DNA from 2 places in the Paenibacillus sp. J22FR5 genome. Region 1 is predicted to be linked to the other one. Evidence: predicted binding sites of a transcription regulator. Region 1 holds the regulator's gene; the other holds the start of a gene.

Region 1 (7,342 bases):
AGACTCGGTTGAAGTAGGAGGTTCGTCGATCAAATCGTATGTGAATGGTCAAGGTGAAATTGGCCTTTTCCAACATCAATTGAACATTTATGGCAGACAATCACAGCCCTGCAAAACATGTGGAAATGAGATTATGAAGACCGTCGTTGGCGGCCGAGGAACTCACATTTGTTTGACATGTCAACCACTGAAGCCCAAGCGGTCACGAAAGAAGTCTGAGAAATAGGCACGTGAAGCGTACCCTCCCCATATGATATGGAGTACTTAGCCTAGATAATGAGCTCGCAATGCTCGTTTACAGGTAAAACGCTTAGGAGGGTTTGTATGCTTCCTGTCATTTCTCTGCTTATTTTGGCATTTGCGGTTTCTTTGGATGGATTCGGTGTTGGCGTTATGTATGGGTTACGCAAAATCCGTATACCCCTTATATCCATTGGGATTATTTCGCTTTGGTCTGGTATCATCATTTTCACTTCGATGCAGATCGGCGTTCTTATGTCTTCCTTCATGTCACCCTCGTTCGCGAAACGAATTGGCGCACTTATACTAATCGGAATCGGTATTTGGGCTCTTATCCAAATGCGACAAGGGCAGAAAAACCAAGCGCAACAAGAGCTGGCAGCTGTCTCAGATGATCATGGAGCCATCAGCCTCAGCTCAATGCCTTATGCGGATATTCGTAACTCAGGCTATGTGGAACCAGTGACCTTTGACACCTTGCAGAGAACGAAAGAGATACTCAATATTGAACTGAAACGCTTTGGCCTTGTGATTCAAATATTGCGAACTCCATCCATCGCGGATGTTGATAAGTCTGGCAATATTTCAGCCTCTGAGGCAACTTTACTTGGTCTAGCCCTGTCTTTAGATGCTTTCGGAGCGGGAATAGGAGCTGCTTTAATCGGCTTCGTTCCGTTACTAACGGCTTCTGTCATTTCCATTTCAAGTGGATCCTTACTTGCTGTAGGTTTACGGATTGGCTTTCGATATGCGGAGATGCCCTGGATGAAAAAGCTTTCTATCCTTCCAGGATGTGTTCTTATTGTCATGGGACTTTTGAAAATGTTATAATCCATCATCTATGAACGTTTAGGAGAGAAGCTTATGAATATCGGCTTAACAGGAGGCATTGCCTGTGGAAAAAGCACGGTTAGCCTCATGCTGGTTAGCCGTGGCGCCCTTTTAATCGATGCAGATCAGATTGCTCGTGATGTTGTCGAGCCTGGCAGCCCTGTTCTTGAACAGGTTGCTGCACATTTTGGACAAGCTGTGATTGGATCAGATGGCTCTCTACAACGCAAAAAACTAGGTGAAATTATCTTTGGATCCCCAGAAGCGCGTAAGCAGCTGGAGGGACTGCTTCATCCCCCTATTCGCGCAAGGATGCGTGAACAGATGGCATCGTATGAACGGGACTACCCCACCAAGCTGGTTGTGGTTGATGTTCCTTTACTTATAGAATCGAATTTGGTCTCGATGTTTCAGGAAATTATGGTTGTTTATATTCCTCGTCACTTGCAAGTGGAACGACTTATGAAGCGAGATGGCTTGTCGGCAGAGAATGCACAGCTTAGGCTTGATGCGCAGATGTCGATCGAGGAGAAAAAGAAGTTGGCGGATATCGTTATCGACAATAGCGGGACATGGGAAGAAACCAACATGAGGGTAGAGCGGTTTTGGGTAGGGAAGGGATTAGCATGACGTTCTTTCGTAAAAAACGAATGTTCGCACTTCTGCTTATCGTTTTTGTCATGATCCTCTTCATGAATAGCGCAATTATAGGAAGAAAGCTATATCCCATCTACTTTCAGCAGGAGATTAGGCAAAGCGCGGCGAAACACAATATAGATCCGTTTCTGATTGCTGCCATTATACGTGTGGAAACGAATTATAAATATCATTTAGAATCAAGCAAAGGGGCATTGGGGTTGATGCAGCTTATGCCTGATACCGCGGATTGGATTGTAGAATCCTCGAATTTAGGGCCCCATACGCAAGAAGATTTGCTTCGTGTTGATATCAACATTTATTTGGGATCATGGTATTTAAATTGGCTGATTAAGCATTATAATGGGAATTTGGTCTACGCCATTGCCGCTTATAATGCAGGTCAAGGTAATGTGAATAAATGGAAAAACAATGGGGTTTGGGACGGTTCTGAATCGACGATTCGTGATATTCCCTTTGGCGAAACTCGACATTATGTACAACGAGTTCTCTATTACTATGAGAAATATACGAAGCTTTACACGGAGCAATGGAACGGTGCTGAAAAAGCTGCTTTGTCAGCATACAAAGAAGCATTGGACTAGCTCCCGGGGGAGCGAAGAGTCCAATGCTTCCTGTGTGGCAGAGTCGTCACGAGCCTGGTTAATTCAAGATTACTTGAATTGACCTGCTAGAGATTGTTCTGCAATTTGTACCAGGCGACGAGTAATGCTACCACCAATAGAGCCAGCGTCACGAGAAGTCATGTTGCCCATATAGCCATCTTGTGGGATAGCAATACCAAGCTCTTGAGCTACTTCGTATTTCAACTGATCCAAGGCTGCATTAGCTTGTGGAACGACTAAAGTATTGTTTGAACTCATGTCTGTTCACCTCCTTGTCGGTTGGTAAATCTATTGTGTGCAGATCTCGAAACTTCAAGACATGTAACATATGGTAATGAAATTTCCAAATTTCCAAGAGAGAAAGGAGAGGAAAGCGAATGAAATGTCCGTTCTGTGACCATTCTGGTACGAAAGTGCTTGACTCCAGGTCCGCCAATGAGAATAAATCGATTCGTCGTCGGCGAGAGTGTGAGAAATGTGCAAGAAGATTCACAACTTTTGAAATGGTAGAAGAAACACCATTAATTGTGATTAAAAAAGATGGAAGCCGGGAAGAATTTAGTCGTGAGAAAATTTTACGTGGCTTGATTCGTGCTTGTGAAAAAAGACCGGTTTCCATGGAACGACTGGAGATGCTCGTGTCTGAAGTTGAAATGCAGCTTCGCACAACAGCTCATGCTGAAGTAGATAGCCTAGGCATTGGTGAAATTGTGATGGAACAATTGTACCCCGTCGATGAAGTGGCCTACATTCGCTTCGCCTCTGTATACAGGCAATTTAAGGACATCAACATGTTCCTAAAGGAGTTAACGCAAATATTGGGAAAGCATGACACCGGATTACTCCGGGATAAATAAGGTTGTATAATGCTGACACGAATTGATTTGTTTTTTTTCGAAATCTGACAAAAAATAAGCAAAAGACAGCGGGTGTCCCGCTGTCTTTTGCTGTTTCATGACGGCGAAGCCAATAATGACGCCACATCATGAACATTTTAAAAAAAATTATTCTATTGACATCAACCGACTGTATTTTTGTAATCGATAAGGCATAATTCGTTTATTGAGTACGTTTGTCCAGTTCACTGCGAAGAAAATGAATAAACCGAATAGCTTCATCAGGGGTTAATACGTTGTTATCAAACGTAAAGGAGAACATGTCCAGAATTTCACTTTCAGGAAGATGCAAGTTATCAATTAATTGCTTCACATCTAAGCTCATATTGCCGTCAATGACTATTTTATTTACCAATCTGTTTCCTCCTTTGTCGTACTGCAATTATCGGATGGAGGCGGTAGCTGGCTGACATACTGGACAGAAGACAGAAGTGCCAATGTAGTCCCTATAGATTTGCGTCATCACTTTTCAGTGATTTTGCCTTTATCGTACCGATAACCGCTTATATGAAAACTATATCACAGGTTAGGTTTGACTTGCTATCAATTACATTAATTCGAAGGATGGTTGAATCCTATGTCCGTCAATAGCCCTAAATCCAGTAAAATTTCTTGTCAATTGGATATTATGAAGGTTGCGGAAGCGCTTGGTATCGATCAAGACCGCTTACTCGCATATGTCTATTCGGGTACAAAAGCCGTCCTAACCTGTGAAAAAACGGAACCTATTTCTCCTTCGGATCCTGCCTAACCCCCAAAAAAAAGCACTACAACGATGAAGTTGCAGTGCTTTACTTTATTTATACCATGATTTTGCAGATATCGTTGGTGAACTCAACCGGATCTTGCAGCGGCAGGCCTTCGATTAAGAGGGCTTGATTGTACAAGAGTGCAGTGTACAGGTTCAACTTCTCTTTATCTTTCTCGAAAGCGTCCTTCAGGGAAGCGAAAACGTCGTGGTTGACGTTGATTTCCAGTACCTTCTCGGCTTTCACATTCGGGTTGTTCGGCATCGCGTTTAAGATTTTTTCCATCTCGATGGTGACATCGCCATCCGTTGATAAGCATACTGGATGCTTTCTCAAGCGCTTGGACGCTTTTACGCTCGTCACTTTGCCAGCCAATAAGCCATTCATGTAGTCGAATAGATCCTGATTTTCCTTTTTGTCAGACTCGGAATCGTTTTGGTTATCCTCGACATCAATACCGAGATCCCCACTCGAAACAGATCTAAATTCTTTCTCTTTGTAGGTCATAATCATTTTGATGGCGAATTCATCGATATCATCCGTAAAGTACAAGATCTCGTAGCCTTTATCAGTCACAAGCTCGGTTTGCGGCAACTTATCGATTCTTTCCATCGACTCACCGGAAGCATAGTAAATGTACTTCTGGTCTTCTGGCATTCTCGATACATACTCGTCCAATGTGACAAGTTGTTTCTCCTTGGAGGAAGAGAACATCAACAGATCCTGTAGAAGCTCTTTATGCGTGCCGTAGTCGCTGTATACACCGAATTTAAGCTGTCTGCCAAAGGACTTGTAGAATTGCTCGTATTTCTCTCTCTCGTCCTTCAGGAGGCTTTGCAGCGAGCCTTTAATTTTGCTGGAAATGTTTTTGGCGATCAACTTCAACTGACGATCATGCTGCAGCATTTCTCTGGAAATGTTGAGCGACAAGCTCTCGGAATCAACCATCCCTTTGACGAAGCTGAAATAGTCAGGAAGCAGGTCGGCGCATTTATTCATAATGAGAACGCCGTTTGCGTAAAGCTCTAAGCCTTTCTCATATTCCTTGGAATAATAGTCATAAGGCATGTTTTCCGGGATAAATAGGATCGCTTGGTAAACCACCGCGCCATCTGCACTCACATGAATGTGCTTAAGCGGTTTGTCGAAGCCATAGTGCTTCTCATGGTAAAACTTCTCGTAATCCTCAGGCGTTAACTCGCTTTTGTTCTTTCTCCAGATCGGCACCATGCTGTTCACATGCTGCTCTTCTTGATAGTCCTCGAATTCGCTTTCGCTGCCTTCTTTCAGACGTTTGCCAGTGATATCCATTTTGATTGGATAGCGGATGAAGTCGGAATATTTTTTGATAATTGCTTTGAGGCGATATTCGTCTAAGTATTCGTCGTAGTTATCATCTTCTGTATTCGGTTTGATGGAGAGGACAATCTCCGTACCGACGGAATCCTTCTCTGCTGGAGCGATCGTGTAACCGTCAGCGCCATCCGATTCCCATTTGTAAGCCGTGTCGCTTCCAAGGGCCTTACTAGTTACCGCAATGTGGTCAGCCACCATGAATGCGGAATAGAAGCCTACCCCGAATTGACCGATAATGTTGTGCCCATCTTTGCTTTCGTTCTCTTTCTTAAAGGCAAGGGAGCCGCTCTTCGCGATAATCCCCAAATTGTTTTCAAGATCTTCTTTCGTCATCCCGATACCCGTATCGCGGATAGTTAGGATACGATTTTCTTTATCAGCCGTAATTTTGATGAAGTAGCTATCTTTGTCAAAAACGAGCGAGTCGTCTGTAAGTGCTTTGTAATAAATTTTGTCAATCGCATCGCTGGAGTTGGAGATAAGCTCTCTTAGAAAGATTTCGCGTTGTGTGTAAATCGAATTGATCATCATTTCCAAAAGACGCTTGGATTCGGCTTGAAACTGTTTCTTTTCCACGGATAGATCTCCTTTCGATATGTAACAGGGTATGTGTTAGATGAGTCATTAGCACTCGCACGCTGTGAGTGCTATACACTAACTTTATATCATCCCTGAAATTTAATGTCAATTAGAAAGGGATAAAACTGAGAGCGTATAGCCGATTTTGACGGAGGGAAGTATTCTGGCGGGAACAAAACGAATGCCTTCTTGATGGAGATACTGCGAAAGTGCAGCAATTTTATTTGAATTTGGCTGTATTGTGGTCATATCCTGCAAAAATACATGAACTTGCGTCGATGTCATACAAATCATAAGGAATTAGGGGGGATGATGCATTTTCGCAGTATTTTGTATGAATGTTCTGAAATTAGGTTGAGATTGATTTATTTTCGCATTAAACCGCTTATTCATAAGAAAACGAAATCACTTGATACCCCATCGCAGCTAAACATGTTTCCCGGTTCAGCTTGTTACAATATTTTTGCCTGTCCATATCTCTGACATGTGGGCCAAAGCTCTTAATTTCGATGATCAGCTTTACGAACTTCGTCAGCCAGGCGAAATCGCATAAATAAGATAATCCCCTCCAATCGAGGACTTCGAATTCCGGATGCAAATCGTCGAAATTTCCTTATAAGGGAAATACGTCTATTTAACTAGGAACAGTTTCGACAGCTAGGGCTGCTGGAACGTTATACGTGGAACCCCTTCAATTCAAGGAAGCAAAGGTTCAGACGTTAACAATAAGCAGTTCCCCTCCGAACGATTCTCCCGTACGCCTGTCTATTTCCCCGACGCCTGGCGAATATCTATGCTCTCCATGATCGCTTTCGGATAGCCACCCCGCGCTACATGGATCATAGCCCGGCCAATCTGCTCGGAGTCAATGACGGCATTGGGGAACCATTTTTGCAAGATGGGAAAAATGGGCCTCATGATGACTATAGCGGTTTGGTAGAGCTTCGTTTTGGATTTCACGCCATTCTTCGGCAGAATGGCGCCAGGTCGGAACATATAGGCTGATTTGAAAGGCAGCTTGAGGAGGTCATTTTCCGTTTGCCTTTCACACGTGCCCACATGCTGCTGCCATGCTCGGTGCTATCGGTACTAGCACCTGTGACATAGATGAAGGTCATTTGGGGCTGGATTTTGACTAATGTGTTGGCAATGCTCATGGTCAGATCATAGGTGATCGCCCGATACTTCTCCTCACTCATGCCCACAGATGAAACGCCGAGGCAGAAGAAGCAGGCATCAATGCCCGTAAGCTGATCCGTGAAAGCAGACAAATCGGTGATATCCTTCAGAACATGCTCGCGGAGCTTCTGATGAGACTGTGTTGTAGCACTTCGGCCAATTGAGAGTACGTTATGAACTTGAGGATCGAGCAGACATTCACGCAGCACGCTTTGTCCGACCATCCCCGTGGCTCCAAAAATCAGAACGT
Region 2 (7,342 bases), on a different contig from region 1:
TGGTCGGAAGAAGAAGCTTAATGGATGAAGCAAACTTGCTTTGCGAATTCTAATCTTCTCTCCGCCGATCTCCTTCGCAGTGGAGTCTTGAAACAGTCTGATGTCGATCTCTCCTGCGTTAAGCAGCCCCCCAACATCAAACATACCCTTCAGCTTAAACACATCGACTTCGCAATCCCCGCCTGCTGCGATTTGGCCCTTTAGCGCGATCTCGGCTCCCTGCATATAGCCTCTCACTTCAATCGTCCCTGAACCCGTAAGTGAGCCAATTTCGGCATCACCACTAATGCTCACTGTCCCCGAATTTTTCATTGTATCGCTTTGAACATTACCCGTCAATGCAAATGTGCCCACAATGCCTGTATGGCCTGCCTGCAGATCACCTTCCATATCTAAGGTGCCGACACATTTAAGAAGACGGCATTTCATGTCACCTTCGATGATGCCTTCTCCAACAATTTTCACACGATCATAGAGGCCGCCTGCCGCGGTAGAACTGCCTGTAATGTTCAAATTACCGATCTTCGAACGTTTGTTTGCATCTTTTCCCATTGTACCTCAAACCCTCCTCTCTATGCTACAATTTTTCACTATGTTTCACTTTGGATCGTTTATCTTGCTCGAGCTTCGCCGTATATTCAATGAGTCCGATCTCACAGCCAGGTCCGATCGTGATATTCGCTCCTCTAACAACTTCAGCAGTTGTATACTCCAGATAAATATGATCGCCCTCGATCGTTTGAGCCGTCAAATGATTCCCGATGGCCATAGGCAGAATCTTCAACCATCGTGCCAAATCAATTCCCGGCTGCTTACGTATTTGGATTCGTTCTCCGCCGATCTCCGCAATTTTGCAATGCCCATGCAAAGTAACAATGATGGTATCCGCATTGAGTGTGCCAACTTGCAGTCTACCATTCGCATTAAACTTCTCTGCCTCACAATTACCTGTTATCGTTGTCGCACCATTTATTTCAAGGCTTTCGCCAGTATAATTACCCTCGATCTTGACCCTGCCATGAATACGGGTACGCTTCGCCTTCAGATTCCCTTGAATCGTTAGGGTTCCATTCATTTCAGCTGTTTCAGACGTGATGCTGCCATTCACTTCTGCTCGACCATTTAGATTAAAATCGGAGCAAGTGATGTCTCCTTCCAACCGTCCAAGGCCATCAATTTTGACCGCACGAAAGCTCCCGCCGTTCGAAGAACCTATCCCGGAAATCATCAAATTACGTTTCGTATCTGCTTGCATGGATTCCACCTCCTCACAATGTTGTTATTTTCAACTTCAGCTCTTCAATTTTCTTTGCTACTTGCACGCGGAGCACGACTTTCACGCCATGCTCAAAGTACAGCTCACTACCTGTCGTTACGAGTAGAAAAACCGTTAAGCCCATCTTACGAATAAAAATCAAATCACAGGGCTTTCCTTCGAATTTGGCATACTGCTCTTTCATCGTCAGAAGCAAGTGCTTGCCTTCATCGAGACTTAACTCACCGGATCGTAAGCAATCTTCTAACAGGAACAGAAACAACGTTTGTTCAAAGCTATAAACCGATGTGGTACCCAAAAATGGAGACGCATAGTCAATCGTTTGTAGAGAAACAATGTTTCGTTTCATTAACTCTATTTTATCTATTTTCATATCACTTGGAACGATAGAGAATACATCTGCGAGTTCGTCCAGGGATAAATCATCTTTCATGTTTAAAATTTTATCGATGCGAGCGAGCATCTGTCCCTTCGGGAAAAACGTTTCCTGACCAGTAAATGCGGATTTCCGAATAAACCATTCCTCAGGAACTAAGTTTTTACGTTTCCAGCGGTATAATTGACCATAAGATATGCCCGTTAGCTCTAAAAGCTCTTTTTTCGATATTAAATCCTCTTCCAACGTACATCCCTCCTTCACTTTTTAATGTAACATAACATTGTTACGCTGTAAAGGTGCCGATATAAGAATCTATGTGCACGATCCCACTCGCTCAGAATGCAGCTCTAAGAATGCTGAACTGAGCGATGGGGATAGTGGCGACAAAATAATCTATGAACACGATCCCACTCGCTCAGAATATAGCTCTATGAATGCTAACTGAGCGATGGGGATAGTGGCGATAGAAGAATCTATGCACACGACCCCACTCGCTCAGAATATAGCTCTATGAATGCTAACTGAGCAATGGGGATAGTGGCAATAGAAGAATCTATGCACACGACCCCACTCCTCCTAATACAAAGAACTCGTACAGCCTGTTTTCGAAAAAACAGGCTGTACGAGTTCTTGGCTGGTCCCTCTCAACTTATGTGAGGGGGGGTTGTGCAACTGCATGTTATTACTGGTACGAATAAGCCTAAAACACGAAATCATCATCCGTCAAAGCTTCAACGTGAATCGTACGCACATACCCATTCCCTTTTTTGGAGAAAAAGTCATGCTGTTTCGTCTTCGTGCTCAGTCCGTTCAATACAATCGGGTTGATGTCCTCTTCCGGGAACATCGGTTCAACACCTAAGTTCATGAACGCTTTATTCGCGTTGTAGCGCAAGAATGCTTTCACATCGTCCGCTAGTCCTAGTGGTCCGTACAAGCTATCTGTGTAGCCTTCTTCATTCGCATGAAGCTCTTTCAGCAGCGCACACAGCGTCGCATACGCCTCGTCCTGCTCAGCGGGACTTAGCTCCGCGTACACCTCTTGTGCGAGCACACCGATGTACAAGCCGTGGATGCTCTCATCTCGCAAAATCAAGTCAATGATTTCGCCGCTGCTCGTCATTTTACCCTGACCAGCCAAATACAACGGATAATAGAAACCGCTATAGAACAAATAGCTTTCCAGCAGAACAGACGAAGCCATCGCGAGATACAGCTCTTTGGTCGTTGTAATATTTTCATAGTAATGTGAAATCTTATTCGCCTTAAACTGCAAGTGTGGATTGCGCTCCACCCATTGGAACAGCTCGTTAATCTCTTCTGTCGTAGAAAGTGTAGTAAAAATCGAACTGTACGACTTCGCGTGAATTTGCTCCATCATCCCCATGAAGCTGAGCACAGCTTTGCGCTGCAGCCCATCTACATGCTCAAGAATCTTTGGCATCCCTACGCCGCCTTGCATCGTATCAAGCAAAGTCAGACCGCCAAGCACCTTCATATAGAGCTCACGCTCTACGGGGCTTAGTGTAATCCAGGACATTTTATCGTCAGACAGCGGAATTTCTTCATCCGTCCAGAATTGCATAATATTTTGATTCCAAAATGTAATTGTAAAATCGTCATCAGGACGGTTCCAGTTCACCGCTTTTTTGACGATGGGTTTATTAATGGTTGGTGCACTTGTCATGAATGGGTATCCCCTTCCTCATTATACCGAGCAGCTTACACATTCCTCAACGGATAGCTGATTGGTTCGTGTGTAGTAGAGCGATTTAAGTCCTTTGTGTGCCGCATACAGGTATAATTTGGCAAGTTGTCTTGTTGAAACATCACTGTTTACGTGTAAAATGGTCGAAATCCCTTGATCCACATGCGTTTGAATCTCCGAAATGAGATCAAGAATCTTGAACTGATCCATTTGATACGCGGATTTATAGTAGAAGAAATTGTCGCGCGCCATGAATGGCATCGGGTAATACGTTGTTGAGTTCGCATACGTACGCGTCTCAATCGGTTCAACAATCGGCATGACGCTGGACGTTGAATTCTGAATATATGAGATGCTTTGTGTTGGCGCTACAGCCAAACGGTATGCATGGTACAGACCGTGCTTCTGAACGCTCTCTTGTAACGCTCTCCAATCGCTTGGCGACGGAATCGGCATGCCTTCGAATAAAGCTTTCACTTTATCCGACACAGGGCGGTAATCGGTCTCTGTATAACGGGTAAAATAATTCCCATTCGCATATTCGGATAGCTCAAAGCCTTCAAATGATTGACCGGATTCTTTGGCAATCTCCATACTTTTCTCGATGGAATAGAAGTTCATTGCTGCGAAGAACGTACGAACGAAATCCTTCGCATCGTCACTTTCATAAGCGATTTTGTTTTTGGATAGATAACCGTGCAGGTTCATGACACCTAGACCAACAGAATGCAGCTCACGGTTCGCTTTGGCAACACCTGGTGCATTGCTAATCGTCGTCATATCACTCACCGAAGTTAAGGCGATCATGCCTTCGTGAACAGTTTCGCGCAGCTTTTTACGATCCATTACGTTCGCAATGTTCATGGAAGCTAGGTTACAACTAATATCGCGAAGAATCGTATCTTCTTGGCCATAATCATTAATTTCCGAAGTTTCCTGCAGTTGGAAAATCTCGGTACAGAGATTGGACATCTTGATCGTCCCGATCTCTTTGAGCGCGTGATCCTTATTCGCATTCGTACGGTTCATCATATATGGATAACCGGATTCCAGTTGGGTTGTCGCAATTTTGGTCAGCATATCACGCGCACTCATGACAGCTTTCTTTTTTACCTTTGGGTTCGCTAAGAGTTCATCGTACATAACATCCATATCAAGATCATCCATATGTTTGCCATAGGCTTGAAGCACGGTATAAGGCGCAAAAATATGTAAAGGCTTGTTCTCCTCCGCCAGCTTATAAAACTTATTAGGTACAATAAGTCCAATGGATAGAGTTTTCAAACGAGATTTCTCATCTGCGTTAATTTTCTTGCTATCTAGGAACTCCATAACATCCCAGCCAAAAATGTTGTAATACGCCGCGCCTGAGCCTTTGCGTTGACCCATTTGATCCGCGTAGGAGAACGCATCTTCCATAAGCTTAAGTACTGGAATAATACCTTTTGCCGCGCCTTCAACGCCTTTAATCGTTTCACCGCGTCCACGGAGCTTTGATAAATTCACGGCTACACCGCCGCCAATTTTGGAAAGCTGCATACACGTCGCTAGCACATAGTTGATGGAATTTAAGGAATCATCCATTTCGAGCAAGAAGCAGGATACCAATTCACCACGACGACTTTTTCCTGCATTTAGGAATGTAGGTGTCGCTGGCTGTAAACGTTGCTCCATCATAGACACAGCGAGTACTCGTGCCGTCTCCGCGTTTCCGCGTCCCAAGTAAAGGGCAACAATCGCTACGCGATCAGGGAAGTGCTCAAGATATAACGTCTTATCATCACTGCGCAAAGCGTAATCTGTATAAAATTTCGAAGCTGCCATATACGAAGCGAACTCGAATTGATTGTCATGTGCCACTTGATAAACGCTGTTAACTTCAGCTTCTGTGTATTTCTCATAAACGTTCTCATAGAAGTTATTGTCAATCATATAACGAACCTTGGAAGAGGTATCGGGGAATGTGAGGCTTTTGCTGTGGACTTCTTTCATGAATACTTCAACAGCTTCTTTATCCTTCTCTAATTGGAAAAAACCATCCGTACCTCGTTGCATTAATTCATTATTAAGTTCAATGTGCCGCAATTGCTTGTACCCCCTGAACAAATCGTTCTACATCATTTTTGGTGCCAGATAATTCGAATTTGGTTAAAACGGGAACATCGTAGAGCGCTGAGATCGTATCTGCGCTTTTGGCGAAGCCGTCTCCCCAGTTGCGATTACCGCTAGCTGCTACGCCTTGGAGACGAGAAGAGTTGCTTTCTAGGAATGAAGCTACCTTGGGTGGAATTTGACCAAAGCCGGTTGTATACGTTACAAGCACGAATGGCTCGTCCATTGTCATCGCTTCCTCAATTTGAACCGCGGGCATTTGAAGCTTCGCAATAAATCGGCGAACATTTCCAGTCTTCGAATCGTAAGCAATCAACATAGCTTCCGTCTCCTATCGTTCTCAATTCTCTCTCTTGTGCCATCACTTGCGGGTAACCTATATGTAGTGAACATTCGTATTCTATCGTTAGTTATTCATGGAAGAAGCTAAACCTAAATCGACAGAATCTGCGTTTTCTTAGCTACGCCGTACGCGGTCAAAAAAGCCGAAAACCTGCGGTTTTACTACATTTCCAGCTCTATTTGAGCTTTCTTCTAGCAATCTCGCAACGCGCTTTTTATCACGACATCTAGTTGATAGATTCAAATTTATATCAATATATTGTGTTTGTCAACGAGCAAAACGGCCTATTGACACCCCAAAAAGACCTAAACCTAGACGGGACGTGGCTCGCTAGGTTTCGAAAAAATATTTTCGATTTTTACTTGATTTTTTCGAAAATGTCGAAATGCCTAGGACTATGAGCTCCCACTATATCTAGTTTCAGATTCCACCTTAACAACCCTCTTTAAACCTTCCCAGAGACCCTCTACAGGCGTCCAAACCCTCCAATCGATAACTCATGCCTCCAACAAAAAAAAGCTATTCACGCGCACACGAGGGTGCCATGAATAGCTCCATTCATTTTCTTAGCTGTTGCGTTGTTGGAAATCCGTCATGAAATCAGCAAGTGCTTTACACGATGTGTAAGGTACAGCGTTATACGTTGAAGCACGTAAACCGCCAACACTGCGGTGACCTTTCAATCCGACAAATCCTTGCTGTTCCGTTTCTTTAATGAACTTCTTCTCCAGCTCTTCATCTTGCAAGCGGAACGTAATATTCATTGTAGAACGACTGCCAAGATCCACAGGTCCGCGATAGAAGCCATTGCTGCTATCAATCGCACGATAAATAAGGCCTGATTTTTCTACATTGTTCTTCTCAATTACCGTTAATCCGCCTTGCTCCTCAATCCATTTCAATACGAGATTCACCATATAAATGGAATAAGCAGGCGGCGTATTGTATAAGGAGTTGTTTTTGCTATGCGTTTCATAGCGCATCATAGTTGGAATTGTTTTTGGCAGATCGACGAGTAAATCGTCCTTGATAATCGCAACAGTCACACCAGATGGTCCAAGATTCTTCTGTGCTCCTGCATAGATCATGCTGAACTTCGACACATCGACTGGGCGGCTCAAGATATCGCTAGACATATCGGCAATCAAAGGAACGTTTCCTGTATCCGGATAGCTCTGGAACTGCGCACCTTCAATCGTTTCGTTGGAAGTCACATGCAGATAAGCGGAATTCGCGTGAAGATTAATCTCACTCAAATCCGGGATTTTCATGAACTTCTGCTCCTTGGAGCTTGCTGCGATGGCAACTTCGCCGAACAGTGCAGCCTCTTGAACTGCTTTTTCAGCCCATGCGCCAGTTAGTACGTAACTGCCTACTTGACCAGCTCTCAAGAAATTCATAGGAATCATTGCAAATTGAGAGCTTGCCCCACCTTGCAAGAAGAGAATTTGGTATCCAGCCGGAATCCCGAAAATACGCTTCAATAATTCTTGTGTTTCATTGTGCACTTGCTCATATTCCGAA

What was found. Region 1 encodes NrdR, which represses ribonucleotide reductase genes. Its sites were predicted from a motif close to AACACNATATATNGTGTT; they were not measured.
Region 2: the regulator NrdR is predicted to act here: its motif matches at 6,066-6,083, upstream of nrdI (class Ib ribonucleoside-diphosphate reductase assembly flavoprotein NrdI).

What each region holds. Positions count from the first base shown of each region.
Region 1 is NZ_JCAUAN010000001.1:192,272-199,613, forward strand. It holds gene mutM (DNA-formamidopyrimidine glycosylase) at 1-226, shown strand, start outside; gene AC58P7_RS00770 (MntP/YtaF family protein) at 325-1,071, shown strand; gene coaE (dephospho-CoA kinase) at 1,105-1,701, shown strand; gene AC58P7_RS00780 (lytic transglycosylase domain-containing protein) at 1,698-2,312, shown strand; gene AC58P7_RS00785 (alpha/beta-type small acid-soluble spore protein) at 2,382-2,591, opposite strand; gene nrdR (transcriptional regulator NrdR) at 2,711-3,190, shown strand; gene AC58P7_RS00795 (hypothetical protein) at 3,393-3,584, opposite strand; cyclic di-GMP riboswitch class I at 3,624-3,722, opposite strand; gene AC58P7_RS00800 (hypothetical protein) at 3,807-3,980, shown strand; gene htpG (molecular chaperone HtpG) at 4,030-5,910, opposite strand; partial or broken gene AC58P7_RS00810 (hypothetical protein) at 6,302-6,526, opposite strand; gene AC58P7_RS00815 (hypothetical protein) at 6,679-6,831, opposite strand; gene AC58P7_RS00820 (NAD-dependent epimerase/dehydratase family protein) at 6,870-7,342, opposite strand, start outside.
Region 2 is NZ_JCAUAN010000043.1:24,879-32,220, forward strand. It holds gene AC58P7_RS30965 (hypothetical protein) at 1-552, opposite strand, end outside; gene AC58P7_RS30970 (polymer-forming cytoskeletal protein) at 578-1,255, opposite strand; gene AC58P7_RS30975 (YhbD family protein) at 1,269-1,898, opposite strand; gene nrdF (class 1b ribonucleoside-diphosphate reductase subunit beta) at 2,356-3,342, opposite strand; gene nrdE (class 1b ribonucleoside-diphosphate reductase subunit alpha) at 3,364-5,448, opposite strand; gene nrdI (class Ib ribonucleoside-diphosphate reductase assembly flavoprotein NrdI) at 5,435-5,794, opposite strand; gene serC (3-phosphoserine/phosphohydroxythreonine transaminase) at 6,385-7,342, opposite strand, start outside.